4 regions of the Yersinia alsatica genome follow, and region 3 is predicted to be linked to each of the others. Evidence: predicted binding sites of a transcription regulator. Region 3 holds the regulator's gene; each other region holds the start of a gene.

Region 1 (4,217 bases), 2.3 Mb from region 3:
AACGAAGCCCGCGTGCAAGCATTGTCAGAAGTGTTTGAACGTTCGGTGAAAAATCGCATTATTGCCGAGTCCATCAGCTTGCCAGAAATCCCGGCTGAAGTGCTCAATCGCTATCCGGGTGTGGTAGAGGCTATTGCCAAGCTGGAAGAAGAAGGTTTCCCAATTCTCTCTTACGATGCTTCTTTAGGCGGCGCTTATCCGGTTATTTGTGTGGTGCTGTTTAACCCATCAAATGGCACCTGTTTTGCTTCGTTCGGCGCGCATCCAGACTTTGGTGTGGCCCTTGAACGTACGGTGACTGAGTTATTGCAAGGCCGCAGCCTGAAAGATCTGGATGTGTTTACTGCACCGACTTTTGATGACGAAGAAGTGGCTGAGCATACCAATCTGGAAACGCACTTTATCGATTCAAGCGGTCTGATCAGTTGGGACATGTTTAAAGAAGATGCCGACTATCCATTTGTCGACTGGAGCTTTAAAGGCACCACAGAAGAAGAGTTCGCAACCTTGATGGCTATCTTCAAGCAAGAAGATGCCGAAGTGTATATTGCTGATTATGAACACTTAGGGGTTTATGCTTGCCGTATTCTGGTGCCAGGAATGTCAGATATCTATCCTGCCGAAGACCTGCTGATGGCCAACAACACCATGGGTGTGCATCTGCGTGACACCATTCTGGCGCTACCAGACACTGAGTGGCAACCAGAGCAATATCTGGAACTCATTCAGAAGTTGGATGACGACGGTCTGGATGATTTTGCCCGTGTGCGCGAGCTGCTCGGTATCGCCTCCGGTAAAGATAACGGCTGGTATACCCTGCGTGTCGGTGAACTGAAATCCATGCTGGCATTAGCCGGTGGTGATCTGGAGCAAGCGCTGATCTGGGTGGAATGGACACAAGATTTCAACTCTTCGGTCTTCACCGCAAAACAGGCAAATTATTACCGTTGCCTGCAAACCTTGCTGCTGCTGACCCAAGAGCCAGATCGCGAACCAATGCAATATCACAGTGCCTTTGTGAAAATGTATGGTCAGGAAGCGGTAGATGCGGCATCTGCAGCATTAGCTGGTGAAGAGCGCTTTAATGGCCTGTTCAGTGTGGATGAAGATTTGAAAGCTCTGCCAGCGCATCAGGCGCTGCTCGGTGCCTACGCCAAGTTACAAGCGGCTAAACGCCGTTATTGGACTAAAGGCGCATAAGCTCCATCAGGTAAAGCGGCAAATGTCGCTTTACCTCTTTTTATGTTTTAGTTTTTACGCCTTGATTCTGCCCTTCTATTTATTACTGCAATTATTCCTGACGAAAATAAATACAAATCACCAGAGACAATAATTGTTTTTGTCATAAAAAAACGTTATTTTCTGACGCCACTTCGGGTAAAAAACAGCACCTTTAAACAAACATTATTTGTTCACCAGATAAAATAGACAAAGAGGTGAATAAATAGTTAATTTTTAATGACGGTAAATAATAAAAATAGCTACAAACACTCTTTTTACTTAACGTTCTCAACGGCTTTAAAACAGGTCGCTCAAAATTTTTTGTAAATCTTAAAATATTTTTTCATATTAAAAATCAAATAGTTAACCTCATTAAGCACACATTTTGTGGTGTTTTAGAGCCAACTAAACTCGCGCAATATGATCCACATCAATTTTCACGCTATACTGCTTTGCTAGTATCTCGTTGTGCTTTATTAACCCTTAAGAGAGAGTTAGTGTGAAAGCTGACAACCCCTTCGATGCATTATTACCTGCGGCAATGGCTAAAGTAGCCGAAGATGCCGGTGTCTATAAAGCCACCAAGCATCCGCTAAAAACCTTTTATTTAGCGATTACTGCTGGTGTGTTTATTTCAATTGCGTTTGTTTTTTATATTACAGCGACTACCGGAACTGCAGGCGTGCCTTTCGGCTTTGCCAAGTTAGTAGGTGGTATTTGTTTCTCCCTGGGGCTAATGTTAGTGGTGGTATGTGGCGGTGACCTTTTCACTTCTACCGTGCTCACAACTGTCGCCAAAGCCAGTGGCCGTATTACTTGGCGTCAACTGGGTTGTAACTGGGTTAATGTCTATGTTGGGAACCTGGTCGGTGCGCTATTCTTTGTGTGCCTTATTTGGTTCGCAGGCCAATATACTGTGGCAAATGGTCAATGGGGTTTGAATGTTTTACAAACCGCCGACCACAAATTGCACCATACTTTTATTGAAGCAGTATGTTTGGGTATTTTGGCTAACTTAATGGTCTGCCTGGCGGTTTGGATGAGTTACTCCGGCCGTACCATAATGGACAAGATGTTCGCGATGATTTTACCGGTGGGAATGTTTGTTGCCAGCGGCTTTGAGCATAGCATCGCAAATATGTTTATGATCCCTATGGGTATTGTGATTAAAAACTTCGCTTCGCCTGAGTTTTGGCAATCCATAGGAGCAGCACCTGAGCAATTTGCTCACTTAACCGTAAGTAACTTTATTATTGATAACCTGATCCCAGTCACTATCGGTAACATCATTGGTGGCGGATTATTGGTAGGTTTGACTTACTGGGTAATTTATCTGCGCGGTGACCAGCAGCACTAAGTGTGGCCGCACACGGTTTTCGAAGAAATTCACATTAAAAGGTAGATGCATTATGACCGAACTTAATGAAAAATTGGCCAAAGCATGGCAAGGTTTTACCAAAGGTGATTGGCAGAACGAAGTAAACGTTCGTGACTTCATCCAGAAAAACTACACTCCTTATGAAGGCGATGAGTCCTTCCTTGCCAGCTCTACCGAAGCGACCGACAAGCTGTGGGCGCAAGTTATGGAAGGTATCAAACTGGAAAACCGCACCCATGCGCCAGTTGATTTCGATACCGACGTAGCAGCGACCATCACCTCCCATGATGCTGGCTACATCAACAAAGATCTGGAAACCATCGTTGGTTTGCAGACTGAAAAACCATTGAAACGTGCCCTGATCCCATTCGGCGGCATCAAAATGGTAGAAGGCTCTTGCAAAGTTTACGGCCGTGAACTTGACCCGCAACTGAAAAAAGTCTTCACCGACTACCGTAAAACACACAACCAAGGTGTGTTCGACGTTTATACCAAAGATATCCTGAACTGCCGTAAATCTGGGGTACTGACTGGTTTGCCAGATGCTTATGGCCGTGGCCGTATCATCGGTGACTATCGTCGCGTAGCCGTTTACGGTATCGACTACCTGATGAAAGACAAACTGGCTCAGTTCAACTCTCTGCAGGATGATCTGGAAAACGGTAAAGACCTGGAAATGACTATCCAGCTGCGCGAAGAAATTGCTGAACAGCATCGTGCTCTGGGTCAGATCAAAGAAATGGCAGCCAAATATGGTTGTGATATCTCCGGTCCTGCGACTAATGCCCGTGAAGCTGTACAGTGGACTTACTTCGGCTATCTGGCTGCGGTTAAATCCCAGAACGGCGCTGCAATGTCCTTCGGTCGTGTTTCTACCTTCCTTGACGTTTACATCGAACGTGACATGAAAGAAGGTAAACTGACTGAAATCGAAGCTCAGGAACTGATTGACCATTTGGTTATGAAACTGCGTATGGTTCGCTTCCTGCGTACTCCTGAATACGATGAGCTGTTCTCTGGTGACCCAATCTGGGCAACTGAGTCCCTGGCTGGTATGGGCGTTGATGGTCGTACTCTGGTCACTAAAACCAGCTTCCGCTTCCTGAACACCCTGTACACCATGGGGCCGTCTCCAGAGCCGAACATGACTATTCTGTGGTCAGAAAAACTGCCACTGAACTTCAAAAAATATGCAGCTAAAGTGTCTATCGATACTTCATCTGTACAGTACGAAAACGATGATCTGATGCGCCCTGACTTCAACAACGATGACTATGCCATCGCTTGTTGTGTTAGCCCGATGATTGTTGGTAAACAAATGCAGTTCTTCGGTGCCCGTGCCAACTTGGCGAAAACCATGTTGTATGCAATCAACGGCGGCGTTGACGAAAAACTGAAAATTCAGGTTGGCCCGAAAGAAGCGCCAATGATGGATGACGTGCTGGACTATGACAAAGTCATGGAACGCATGGACCACTTTATGGATTGGCTGGCTAAACAATACGTTACTGCGCTGAACATCATTCACTACATGCATGACAAGTACAGCTATGAAGCTGCGCTGATGGCACTGCATGACCGTGATGTTTATCGCACTATGGCGTGTGGTATCGCTGGT
Region 2 (4,217 bases), 1.9 Mb from region 3:
GTAGCTCACCGGATCACATGGAGCAGGGCCGCTCAGATCCACTGGAAGGTTTTAACCGGGCAATGTTCAATTTCAACTATGAGGTTCTTGACCCTTATATTGTGCGCCCGGTTGCGGTTGTCTGGCGCGATTACGTGCCACAGCCAGCACGTAATGGGACGAGCAACTTCTTAAGTAACCTTGAAGAGCCGGCCAGCATGCTTAACAGCTTCTTGGTGGGTGACCCGTACAATGCGATGAAGCACTTTAACCGTTTCTTCCTGAACACGATTCTGGGGATGGGGGGGTTAATTGATGTGGCCAGCATGGCGAACCCGAAACTGGCGAAGCAAGTTCCTCATCGTTTTGGTTCTACACTTGGTCACTATAATGTGGGCTACGGGCCATATGTGGTTCTACCTGCTTATGGCAGCTTTACGATTCGTGAAGATGGGGGTAATGCGGCTGATTACGTCTATCCAGTGTTGAGCTATCTGACCTTCTGGATGTCAGCAGGTAAATGGGCGCTTGAAGGGGTTGAAACCCGTGCACAGCTGTTGGATTCCGATGGTTTGTTACGTAACTCTTCTGACCCGTATCTGATGGTGCGCGAGGCTTACTTCCAACGTAATGACTTCCTGGCAAGCGGCGGTCAGCTGAAACCAGAAGTGAATTCCAATGCTCAAGCCATACAAGGCGATTTGGAAAGCATCGATTCAGCTAACTGATAGTTGACCTCCGATAGCCATATAAAAAAAGCGCCGCAAGGCGCTTTTTTTGTGGGCAAAAGTCTTGCCAAACTGGTGATTAGAACGCGTAGTTGAAGTTCACGCCGTACAGCAGTGCAGTCCCTTTAGAGTCGAACTCATAGGTCGTACCACCCAATGCTGCTGGGGTTTTTTCAGTAATATGAACGTTCTGGCCGTGCATATAGGAAATACCAACGTCAACAGAGGCATCTTTGTTGAAGGCGTAAGTGGTACCAGCACTGATCCAGAAACGGTCTTGGTCTGGGATTGAGATGGTACGGTTATCCGCAGGAACCGGGCTATCATCGAAGGCGATACCGGTACGGAATGTCCAGTTATCATCATAATAATAGGTGGTACCCAACGCGATACGGTAAGCGTCTTTGAAGCCTTCTTGCTTCTCGAACAGTGTTTGGCCGTTGGTTCCGGTGGCTTTCAGCTCTTTAAACTGACTCCAACTGGTGTAGGCCATGCTGTAGTGAATCGCCCACTGTGGTGCCACGCGGTTGTAGCCGGACACTTCCCATACTTCTGGCAGATTCAGGGTCAACGCACCTGGAATAACTGTGCCACCGGTACCGCTTGGTGGTGGCAGTTGGCTGCTGAAGTCACCATCAAAGTCGATTTTTACTTTTGAACGGTAAGTGAAGCTGTAACGGTTTTCTTTATCCACTTCATACAGGACACCGGCATTCCAACCATAGCCCCACTTGGTCCCTTCCATACGGGTGACTTCGGTGCTGTTTGGTATAACCCCACGACCGGCTTCACCGATATGTCGTATAATTTTCGCATCAGCATAAACAGCATTAAAGCCCAGACCGAAGCTGAAGTTTTCATTCAGACGATAAGCAGTGCTCAGATTCAGGTTAGCGGTTTTCAGATCAGTCTCACCACCCAAAGAACCCGCAATATAGTCGTCATTAAACTCGGTCGCCAAACCGTAGTTTGAGGTACCAGAAGCACCAATTGCCCATTGCTCATTCAGCGGCATAATAAAGTGGATATTGGGAATCCACTCTGATGGCGCGATGTTCTTGGCACTAGTACTTCTCCCGCTAACGGGAGATGTTCCACTGATATCAACGTTTGGATCGACATAGACGAAGCCACCAGAGAAAGACGGGCGGTCGAACATAGTCATTGCGGCGGGGTTGCGGCTACCAACAGAAGCATTGTCAGCAACAGCGCCTTCACCAGAGAAAGAGCGGCCCAATGCAGCTGCTGAATATTCATTCAGCTGAAAACCGGCCGCAGAAACGTTTGATGAAATTAATGCTACTGCAGCTGCCAGAGCTGATCGGGTAAACAGGTTTTTCTGGTTCATGACCAAAACCTCATTGTTTTAATTAATGTTACATACCGTAACAAGAGAATGCGGGATTGTAGGGTCCGTTATCGGTCAGACAAAGCAGACCAGTGGCTGAAGTATAGGTCCGACCTGTATCAGTGTTGCAAGCATGTTTTAGAAATTGTTCAGTTTTGATTGCAAAAAATAGACGTAGTTAACAAAAAACTCACAATTTAATAGCAATTGATACAATATTGATGAGCGAACAATCAATTTGACTGTGATTTCCATCACTTAATAGGCCTTTAAACAGTAAGTTCTAGTTCCAAGTGACCGACGAGAGTAAAATAAGGGGTAGAGAAATTATTTTTGTTTTATGTCTTATTTTTGTGCTGTTTGCGCTACCAGATAGGCAATTTGCACCTATTTTGAAATATCCGTTGAGGAGAATTGAAGATGTCAGATGCAATTAATCGCTGTAGTGCTGAAGAAACTGCGGCTTGCTGTTGTGTAGATGTTGGCACCGTCATGGACAATACTGACTGCACCGCATCCTACAGTTGCGTATTCGAAAATCGTGCTGAAGCTGAAGCCATGCTGAAAATGCTGACTGAAAAAGCGCGCGCTGTTGAGTCCGAACCTTGCCTTATCGAACATAAGCTGGAAGAAACTGAAGGCGGTGTACGCCTGACTATCGATTTCACCTTTGCTTGCCAGGCAGAGACCATGATTTTCCAGTTAGGTCTGCGTTAATTTGCGCCTTGCTGTTGAGTTACTCAGGTAAGCTAAATCACTATCAAACGCGGAGCTTTTTGCTTCGCGTTTCTTTTGGTACTATTTCCTCTGTAAATTTATTACCTTAGATTAATCATCCCCACACCGGTTCTTCACTCTTCAACTCTGCCGCCCATTTTTTTTATTCTTAAAAGTTGCTCCTGCTCTCACTTTCCTGCTCTATAGGTTTACCAAATGTAAATGTTTGGTTAACAATCATTAGATCAGGTCTGACCTGTTATTTGTTATGCTTTAATAGAAGCCATTTTATTTATCAGGAGCGTTTATGAGTAAGCCATTACCGCTAGTGACGCGTCAGGGCGATCGCATTGCAATCGTAAGCGGCCTGCGGACCCCTTTTGCCAAGCAGGCAACTGCTTATCATGGCGTGCCCGCTGTCGATTTGGGCAAAATTGTGGTCAGTGAGTTATTGGCCAGAAGTGGTGTTGCTCCTGAATTAATTGACCAACTGGTGTTTGGTCAGGTGGTACAAATGCCTGAAGCACCCAATATAGCCCGCGAAATCGTGCTGGGAACCGGCATGAGTGTGCATACCGATGCTTACAGTGTCTCCCGCGCATGTGCGACCAGCTTTCAGGCCGTAGCCAATGTCGCGGAAAGTATTATTGCCGGTTCGGTGACTGTGGTGATCGCCGGCGGCGCTGACTCTTCTTCCGTCTTGCCCATTGGCGTCAGTAAAGCACTGGCGCGAACCTTGGTTGACGTGAACAAAGCTCGCACGTTATCCCAGCGATTGAAGTTATTCAGTCGGTTGAAATTGCGCGATTTACTCCCTGTTGCGCCCGCGGTAGCCGAATACTCAACCGGTCTGCGCATGGGCGATACCGCGGAGCAGATGGCAAAAACCTATGGTATCAGCCGTGAGGATCAAGATGCTTTAGCACTGCGTTCCCATCAAATGGCGGCGCAAGCCTGGCAGCAGGGGTTATTGCAAGATGAGGTAATGACTGCCTATATTCCACCTTATCGTGAGACTATCGTCGAAGATAACAATATTCGTAAAGACTCCACAATGGCGCAATATGCCAAATTACGCCCCGCGTTTGATCGCAAACATGGCAGCGTTACGGCGGCGAACAGCACACCACTGACTGATGGTGCCGCCGCAGTCATGATGATGAGTGAATCAAGGGCCAAAGAGTTGGGTTTACCGCCTCTGGGCTATCTGCGCAGTTTTGCATTTTCTGCCATTGATGTCTGGCAAGATATGCTGTTAGGCCCATCTTATGCCACGCCACTGGCGCTGGATCGCGCTGGAATTACCTTAGCTGACCTGACTCTTATCGATATGCATGAAGCATTTGCCGCGCAAACATTAGCTAACCTGAAAATGTTTGCCAGCGACAGTTTTGCACGTGAAAAACTGGGCCGAAGCCAGGCAATTGGTGAAGTCGACATGAGTA
Region 3 (4,217 bases):
ATGTAGCTCCCTGCGGCCAACGTCACCCCCATGCGGGCGGCATCGCGCAATGGACTGGATTTAAACGATAAATAGCTGACGAATGCTGGCCAGAGAGGTTGGGATAACTGACTGGCCATCAAGTCGCGGTCATATTGCGGACGGCGGTCACTCAGGATCTGGGTAACATGGCTGATGTGGTAATAGCAGAATTGCGCAACCGAATTGTCTGGATGCTGTTGGGCAATTTCTTCGAGTTCGACGAGTGCATCGCCAGCACTGAAATGTTCTTTCGCGCGGTGGTGGTAGAGAATATCGTCGGCAATGGTGCGCATCTGGGCCGAGATATTATCCATATTGCGGTGAAGCACCGTAATTATCGGGCTCTGGTCAATCAGCTCTTGCACTTTTTCTGGCTGATTGAGTGCCGCAGTAATGTGCTCCTGCAAATCGAGTGCCATCTGGAACAAGCCCACTAGCCGCTTTTGCTCAGTTTTAGTGGCATTCGATAACAAGTTAAATTGTTGATAAAGCTGATTAATTTTATCCATTATAGCTTGTTGCCTGTCGAGCAATGGCGGCATGGCTTTTTCTGGCTCAAGATGCTGGTCAAACAAACTGTATTTAGCATCGCAATAATCAGCCAGTAAACGATAAAGCTGGCTCAGAGGCTCGCGGATGGGTTGGTCTTTACAGAGCCGGAACCAGATCCAGGTAAAACCACCGTACCAGAGGGTCCCCACCGCACACATCAATGGTGCCTGCCAAATAGGTGCGCGCCCTACCATGCTGAGGCTGAATATGGCGGCGATCAGTGCGGCAGGTAACATGCGGCCATTGAGCGGGCTAATAGCACCAGAGACTCCGAGAGTGAGCGCCAACCCCAACATCACCCAAGGTAACGGAATATCCCACATCAGCAACTGCTGGGTTAGGAAGCTACTCAGGGTAAAAATGGTGCCGCCAATAATCAGGCGTCGGAAAAAATGTTGGTGTGGAGTATCTAGCGCGGCAATATTGCAGCATGCGGGTATCAGGGAGAACATTAATCCCAGCCGCAAATCGCCAATGGCAAAGCCCAATGCTGCGGGCAGGCAGAGAACCAATGTTTGGCGGAGTGCATAGTTAACTTCAGGATGATAAATAAGCCGTTGCCACTTCATGTAGGCCCCAGAAATTTATTAATCACACAAGCGAAGAAAACCAGTGCCGAGGGTAATCGGCACTGGTTTATGGGGAATTAACGGGTGCCGTAAACGACAATCGTTTTACCGTGTGCGGAGATCAGGTTTTGATCTTCCAGCATTTTTAGTATGCGCCCCACAGTTTCGCGGGAGCAGCCAACTATTTGACCAATTTCCTGGCGGGTAATTTTAATCTGCATCCCATCTGGGTGGGTCATGGCATCAGGTTGTTTTGCCAGATTAAGCAGCGTTTGTGCAATGCGCCCAGTTACATCAAGGAAGGCGAGGTTACCCACTTTCTCTGATGTAATTTGTAGGCGGCTCGCCATTTGTGAAGACAGGCGCATCAAGATATCTGGATTTACCTGAATCAGCTGACGGAATTTTTTGTAAGAAATTTCAGCCACTTCACAGGCGGTTTTTGCTCTGACCCAGGCACTACGTTCTTGGCCTTCTTCAAATAATCCAAGCTCGCCGATGAAATCCCCTTGGTTTAGATAGGAGAGAATCATCTCTTTACCTTCTTCATCTTTGATAAGCACCGCAACGGAGCCTTTCACGATGTAGTAAAGCGTTTCGGCCTTTTCACCTTGGTGAATTAGCGTACTCTTCGATGGATATTTGTGGATATGGCAATGAGACAGGAACCATTCGAGAGTCGGGTCTGTTTGTGGCTTGCCGAGAACCATTCGCTGTTATCCTCTGTTGTTATCGCTGCCTAACTTAACAGGGCTCAGAGTTCCCTGCACGGCGTGCTTATAAAATACACTTTCTCTTAGCATATTAATTTGCTCAACTGCCGAAAGGTATAGCCAAGATACGTACCGGATAGAAACCCTTCACTGAGTATTGATCACTACCCCATTTAATTCTAGAAACAACACTTTCGGTTCTGTTTGTAGCACAGGATGAAGCTACTGTCTTGTGTTGTATCGCTTCAGCATGATGAACATCGGGTTACATTGCCAGTTTGTAAATGAAAGGGTAGTCTGAATCAGAAAATTTAACCGGGAGCAAGAGTTATGCAGGCACGTGTAAAGTGGGTTGAAGGACTGACATTTTTGGGTGAATCCGCATCAGGTCATCAAGTTTTGATGGATGGTAATGCCGGAGACAAAGCACCAAGCCCAATGGAAATGCTATTAATGTCAGCAGGCGGCTGTAGTGCCATTGATGTCGTGTCTATTTTGCAAAAAGGGCGTAACGATGTGCGCGATTGCGAAGTGACGTTAACTTCACAGCGCCGGGAAGAGGCTCCGCGCTTGTTTACGCAAATCAACCTGCACTTTATTGTCAGTGGCAAAGGTTTGACCGACAAAATTGTTGAGCGGGCGGTTGAGCTGTCAGCTGAAAAATATTGCTCGGTTTCTTTGATGTTGGGGAAAGCGGCCAAGATTACCCACAGTTTTGAAATCCGCGAAATCGCGTAAGCAAACTCTACGTACTTGAAGCTGCGGAGATATTGGTTGCCACTTCAAGTACGTAGAAGATTAAATAATTTTCTTACCTTCCAACAGTTGCTGAACCAGCGGAGCCATGATCAGCTCCATTGCCAGCCCCATCTTGCCGCCGGGCACCACCAACGTATTGATATTTGATATAAACGACCCTTGCAGCATTGCCAGCAAGTAAGGGAAATCGATTTGATCCAAGCCTCTAAAATGAATAACAACGAAGCTTTCATCCAGCGATGGGATTGCTTTGGCGGCAAAAGGGTTGGAAGTGTCGACAGTGGGCACGCGCTGGAAGTTAATATGGGTACGCGAGAATTGGGGCGTAATGTAATTGATATAGTCGTCCATGGAGCGCACCACCGAATCCATCACCGCCTCACGAGAATGACCACGTTCGCCAGTATCCCGCACCAGTTTTTGAATCCACTCCAGATTGACTATTGGCACCACGCCGACCAGTAAATCCACATGTTTCGCCACATCATGATGCTCGGTCACGACACCGCCGTGCAGACCTTCATAAAACAGCACGTCGGTGGGTTCTGGCAGGGCCTCCCACGGGGTGAAAGTGCCGGGAATCTGGTTATAGGGCACCGCTTCATCATAGGTGTGCAAATACTTACGTGAGCGTCCGGTACCCAACGCGCCATATTGCGAAACACTCTCTTCTAACTGACCAAAATCATTGGCCTCTGGGCCAAAATAGCTAATATGCCGACCTTGATCCCGGGCCTTACGGATAGCGGCATCCATTTCGGGGCGGGTGTAGCGATGGAAGCTGTCACCTTCAATTTGCGCCGCGCGGATATTCAATTGCTGAAAAATCTTGCGAAACGCCAGGCTGGTGGTTGTCGTCCCTGCGCCACTTGAGCCGGTAACGGCTATAACCGGATGTTTAGTTGACATATTAGCTGTAACTCCATGGGGTTAGTTAACTCAGTGGACGGGCTGAAATTGCCTGTTTTTTTATGGTTAATGGTTATTTTTAGGGCAAAGTCTCCGGCTTGTCACTCTGATTTTACTTAAAGGCTCGCGTGACAAGGCAAGGGCTATTGGGACTCTTCTGCTCCAGCACGAAATGCGCCGCGCGGCATAATATTGATGGTTTCGTGTAACTCAGACCACACTAATACCGCTTCACCACTGACCAACTGGCGGCGAACATCTTCGACTTTCTGCGCCAATGAGCGCTCGTGTTCACCGTAGTCAGTACCTTCACGTAGGACAAAAGCTTCCAGCAAACTGTCCAGTGTTTCACTGTCGATTTGCTGCCAAGGGATCATCATGACTGCTGCTCCAGATAAGGGGAAAGCCAGGCTGGAATACGTTGTTCCAGCCACATTTGTGGGTGTTTTAATGAGCCGCCGACAAAACCGACATGGCCGCCATGCTCGGTTAACTGATAATCAATATTGGCCGGTAATTCGCGGAGATTGGGGATAACCTCGGCCGTCATGAATGGGTCATCTTTGGCGTGAATGATCAGTAATGGGGTGGTAATTTGCGGCAATAACGGCAGCGCGCTGCAACGGCGATAGTAATCCACTGCATCATTAAAACCATGTATTTTAGCTGTAATGACATCATCGAAATCTCTGAT
Region 4 (4,217 bases), 920 kb from region 3:
TACCCGTAAACGACGATTACAGCGCTGCCAACGGGAAGATTCCATCATCAAATAGCTGCGCATCCCATTGAGCGCGGTGGTATTTTTAACTAAATCATTCCAGGCACGGTCAATATCCGTTTTTTCGGCCTGATGTATGCACAGCTGCAACAGCTGGTATTGATCCACCAAGACTTTATCCACCAGCCGATCAATATCCTGCTTGATTGATCGCGGTGAAAACAGCAGATCAGCCATGACCGCACAGACGATCCCCAGCACAATCTCACTACAGCGCTCAACGGCGAATTGGGGCGTTAGCAGCGGAGTTTCACCGGTCGTCACAATGATGATAAGGGCGGTATACCCAGCTAAACCAAAGGCATAAGAGTTTTCCACACGCACTAATGATGAGATCCACGTGCAAACCCCAGCCCATAAGCAGCAGAGCATCAGCGTCAATACCGGTGCTCTGATGGTCAGAACAATGATAATCAAGCCGCCAATGCAGCCGATAAATGTTCCGATAATACGCAACCAGCCACGATGGCGAATTGCGCCGGAGAAAGGCTCACCACCCGCCGCAAAAGCCGGGCCTGCAGCGACAATCGCCGCCGTTAGCACTGACCAACGCGGCGTTTCCAATTGCAAGTGAAAGCCCAGAAACAGTGCGGCCACAATGGCAAAACTGAGCTTAAAAGCAAAGCGCAGGCGAATGAAAGTCGGGCTGCTCATCTTAGCCAAACTCGCGCAGACGATGCATCAGCTTAACAATTGGCGATGCCTGGTTGGGATCGCGATCATTCGATCCGGTGATAACCACCGTTGCAGTCGTCCCTGCCGGGTAAGGATGCTGTTGATCCTCATCATCCAGACGGATTTTCACCGGCACACGCTGCGCCAGACGTACCCACTCCAGATTATTATCAATGGTCGCCAGCCCTTTGCTATCAACACTGCTGCTGCTGTTGGTGACCCCCGCAGAGATACTGTCGACGGTACCATGCAGAATACGGTTACTGCCGAGTGGGGTAATTTCTGCCCGATGCCCCGGTTTAACCCCTTCCAGCTTGGTTTCTTCCAGATAGGCTAAAATATAAAAAGTATCTTTTTTCACCAAGGCGACCGCTGTAGCGCCGCGATTAATAAATTCCCCAGCATGAACATTCAGGTTGGTCACCCAGCCTTCTGCGGGCGCGCGTACTACAGTTCGCTCCAGATCAAGCTGGGCTAAATCACGCACCGCGATAGCTTTTGCCAGTTGATGACGGACGGTTTGCAGCACATTGCTAGATTGGTCAATCTCTTCTTGTGACAGTGCCTGAACCCCTAAACGTTGACGCCGACCCGACTCACGCTGTTTCTCAGCAGCCAGTGTTTGGTAATAGGCAACATCAGCTTGCGCTTCGGCCAGAGCCTGTTCATAGCGCGGCTGGTCAATGACAAACAGGATTTGGCCTTTCTGCACCAATTGGTTGTCCTTAACCGGGACATCGGTCAGCAAGCCGCTGACGTCCGGTGCAATAGCAACGACATCTGCGGTAAATTTAGCATCACGGGTCCAGGGTGATTCAGTGTAAAAGGCCCAGACCTTGAAGACAGCAACAATAGCCAGTAAAACCACCAATAAGGTGATGCCGATGCGGATTATTTTTAATGAAAAAGTACTCACGGCGACCTCAGGAAAAAAGACGAGATATTAAGTAAAAAAGACAACCGTACAATGCGGTATTAAAGAGCGCTGGATGCCAGACAAACTCATAAATACCCGTGGGTTGTAACATGCGACGCAGGACAAAAAAAAGGGCCAGCGAGAGCAGCAGCTCAACAAATATCGGTGGAAAAGAGAGGCCGAAAATCACCATCACCGGAAGCAAACTCATTTTTAAATCCTTTCTGTTGTGGGGTGTCGGTGAATACGCCCAAATGAATAATCTGACAGTTAACTGAAATACATCCAACTACAATAGCCACGGCTAAAAGCACCAGCCATAAGACTGACTTATAGGTTAAACTTGGTTGATTATTATGGCTGTAGCTTGCCATGAGATGAGGCAACACTTCGGCTACGTGGTTTTCAAGCTTCGGACTCTTCTCCCGACAGCAGTATATTAGCCTGCTTATTATCAAGTTATCTACAATGTGTGATCTAAATCACTTTTAAGCCAGAGTTAACAATCCCTCTCGCTAACAGTCCATATAGAGCAAACCATGGAAAGATTAAAACGAATGTCAGTCTTTGCCAAAGTCGTTGAGTGCGGTTCCTTTACCGGCGCAGCACGGCAGTTGGCCATGAGTGTGTCGTCGATAAGTCAGACAGTGTCAAAGCTGGAAACAGAGCTGAATGTTAAGCTGCTTAACCGCAGTACCCGGCGCATTGGTTTAACCGAGGCTGGCCGCATTTACTATCAGGGCTGCCGGCGCATGCTGCAGGAAGTGCAGGAAGTCCACGAACAACTGTATGCATTTAACAATACCCCGACAGGAACGCTGCGGATTGGCTGCTCATCGACTATGGCGCAAAATGTGCTCGCCACCATGACCGCGGAGATGCTGAAAGAATACCCTGGGCTGTCGGTTAATTTGGTCACCGGTATACCGGCACCGGACCTGATTGCGGATGGTTTGGATGTGGTGATTCGGGTCGGAGCTTTACAGGATTCAGGGCTGTTTTCTCGCCGCCTGGGTTCCATGCCAATGGTGGTGTGTGCCGCCAAATCCTATCTGGCACAGTACGGCACGCCGGAGAAACCCTCGGATATGGTCAATTTCTCGTGGCTGGAATACAGTGTCAGGCCGGACAGTAATTTTGAATTGATTGCGCCGGAAGGTATTACCACACAGATATCCCCGCAGGGCCGTTTTGTGACCAATGATTCGCAAACCATGATCCGTTGGCTCAACGCTGGCGCGGGTATTGCCTATGCGCCGTTAATGTGGGTGATTGAGGAGATAAAACGCGGTGAAGTGGAAGTGCTTTTCAAAAAATATCATTCTGACCCCCGCCCGGTTTATGCACTGTATACCGAGAAAGACAAAATGCCGCTTAAAGTCCAAGTCTGTATCGACTATTTAACCGAATACTTTAAGCGGGTTGCTGAGGTATATCAGGGCTACCGATAACATGAGCATAGTTATTGGGTGCCCAGTTAGACTTAAACTGAGCACCAAACATGCTGTATTTCTTCTTACGCGGTGCCGCCCACGGTCAGATTATCCAGTTTCAGGGTAGGCTGGCCCACGCCCACCGGCAGGCTTTGACCTTCTTTGCCACAGACGCCAACACCCTTATCCAGCGCCAGATCGTTGCCGACCATGGAAATCTGCTGCATAGCTTCAATACCCGAGCCAATCAAAGTGGCCCCTTTCACCGCATGGGTGATTTTGCCTTTTTCGATTAAGTAAGCTTCAGAAGTCGAGAAGACAAACTTGCCGGAGGTAATATCCACCTGACCACCGCCAAAATTAGGCGCGTAAAGGCCATATTCCACACTGGCGATGATCTCTTCTGGCGTGGATTTACCGGCCAGCATATAAGTGTTCGTCATACGCGGCATTGGCAGATGCGCATAGGATTCACGGCGGCCATTACCGGTTGGCGCAACCCCCATCAAGCGAGCATTGAGCTTATCCTGCATATAACCTTTCAGAATACCGTTTTCAATCAGCACGTTATATTGGCCGGGTACCCCTTCATCGTCGATGGCAAGAGAGCCACGGCGACCTTGCATGGTGCCGTCATCAACCACGGTACACAGCTCAGAAGCAACCAACTTACCCATTTGCCCGCTGAATACGGAGCTGCCACGGCGGTTGAAATCACCTTCCAGCCCATGACCAACAGCTTCGTGCAGCAACACGCCCGGCCAACCAGCACCTAACACCACTGGCATGGCACCTGCCGGTGCTGCAATGGCAGACAAATTCACTAATGCCATTCTGACGGCTTCATTAGCAAAATTATCGGCACGCACTTCACCGTCAACCACCTCAAGGAAGTAGTCATAACCGAAACGGCCACCACCACCACTGGCACCGCGTTCGCGCTTGCCGTTCTCTTCAACCAATACACTGACTGACAGGCGCACCAGTGGGCGCACATCTGCCGCCAGCGTACCGTCAGTGGCTGCGACTAGAATCTGCTCATAGACACCGGTCAGACTTGCGCTCACTTCCTGCACCCGCTTGTCGGCAGCACGAGCCACTTTGTCTACTCGGTGCAGCAGTGCAATTTTGTC

What was found. Region 3 encodes CRP, which controls carbon source genes, mostly activating them, when cyclic AMP is high. Its sites were predicted from a motif close to ATGTGANNNNNNTCACAT; they were not measured.
Region 1: focA (formate transporter FocA) is a predicted target of CRP. The motif match lies at 1,640-1,657, and genes of this name have one in related genera.
Region 2: N0H69_RS09890 (YfcZ/YiiS family protein) is a predicted target of CRP. The motif match lies at 2,298-2,315, and genes of this name have one in related genera.
Region 4: aaeR (HTH-type transcriptional activator AaeR) is a predicted target of CRP. The motif match lies at 2,122-2,139, and genes of this name have one in related genera.

The regions. Positions count from the first base shown of each region.
Region 1 is NZ_CP104006.1:2,532,621-2,536,837, reverse strand. Features, by position in the region: gene ycaO (30S ribosomal protein S12 methylthiotransferase accessory factor YcaO) at 1-1,200, shown strand, start outside; gene focA (formate transporter FocA) at 1,721-2,578, shown strand; gene pflB (formate C-acetyltransferase) at 2,631-4,217, shown strand, end outside.
Region 2 is NZ_CP104006.1:2,221,259-2,225,475, forward strand. Features, by position in the region: gene mlaA (phospholipid-binding lipoprotein MlaA) at 1-707, shown strand, start outside; gene fadL (long-chain fatty acid transporter FadL) at 787-2,055, opposite strand; gene N0H69_RS09890 (YfcZ/YiiS family protein) at 2,476-2,772, shown strand; gene fadI (acetyl-CoA C-acyltransferase FadI) at 3,080-4,217, shown strand, end outside.
Region 3 is NZ_CP104006.1:274,547-278,763, forward strand. Features, by position in the region: gene N0H69_RS01090 (YccS/YhfK family putative transporter) at 1-1,142, opposite strand, end outside; gene crp (cAMP-activated global transcriptional regulator CRP) at 1,220-1,852, opposite strand; gene N0H69_RS01100 (OsmC family protein) at 2,186-2,593, shown strand; gene N0H69_RS01105 (phosphoribulokinase) at 2,654-3,523, opposite strand; gene N0H69_RS01110 (YheU family protein) at 3,667-3,903, opposite strand; gene N0H69_RS01115 (hydrolase) at 3,900-4,217, opposite strand, start outside.
Region 4 is NZ_CP104006.1:1,195,855-1,200,071, reverse strand. Features, by position in the region: gene aaeB (p-hydroxybenzoic acid efflux pump subunit AaeB) at 1-714, opposite strand, end outside; gene aaeA (p-hydroxybenzoic acid efflux pump subunit AaeA) at 716-1,651, opposite strand; gene aaeX (p-hydroxybenzoic acid efflux pump operon protein AaeX) at 1,659-1,862, opposite strand; gene aaeR (HTH-type transcriptional activator AaeR) at 2,191-3,102, shown strand; gene tldD (metalloprotease TldD) at 3,168-4,217, opposite strand, start outside.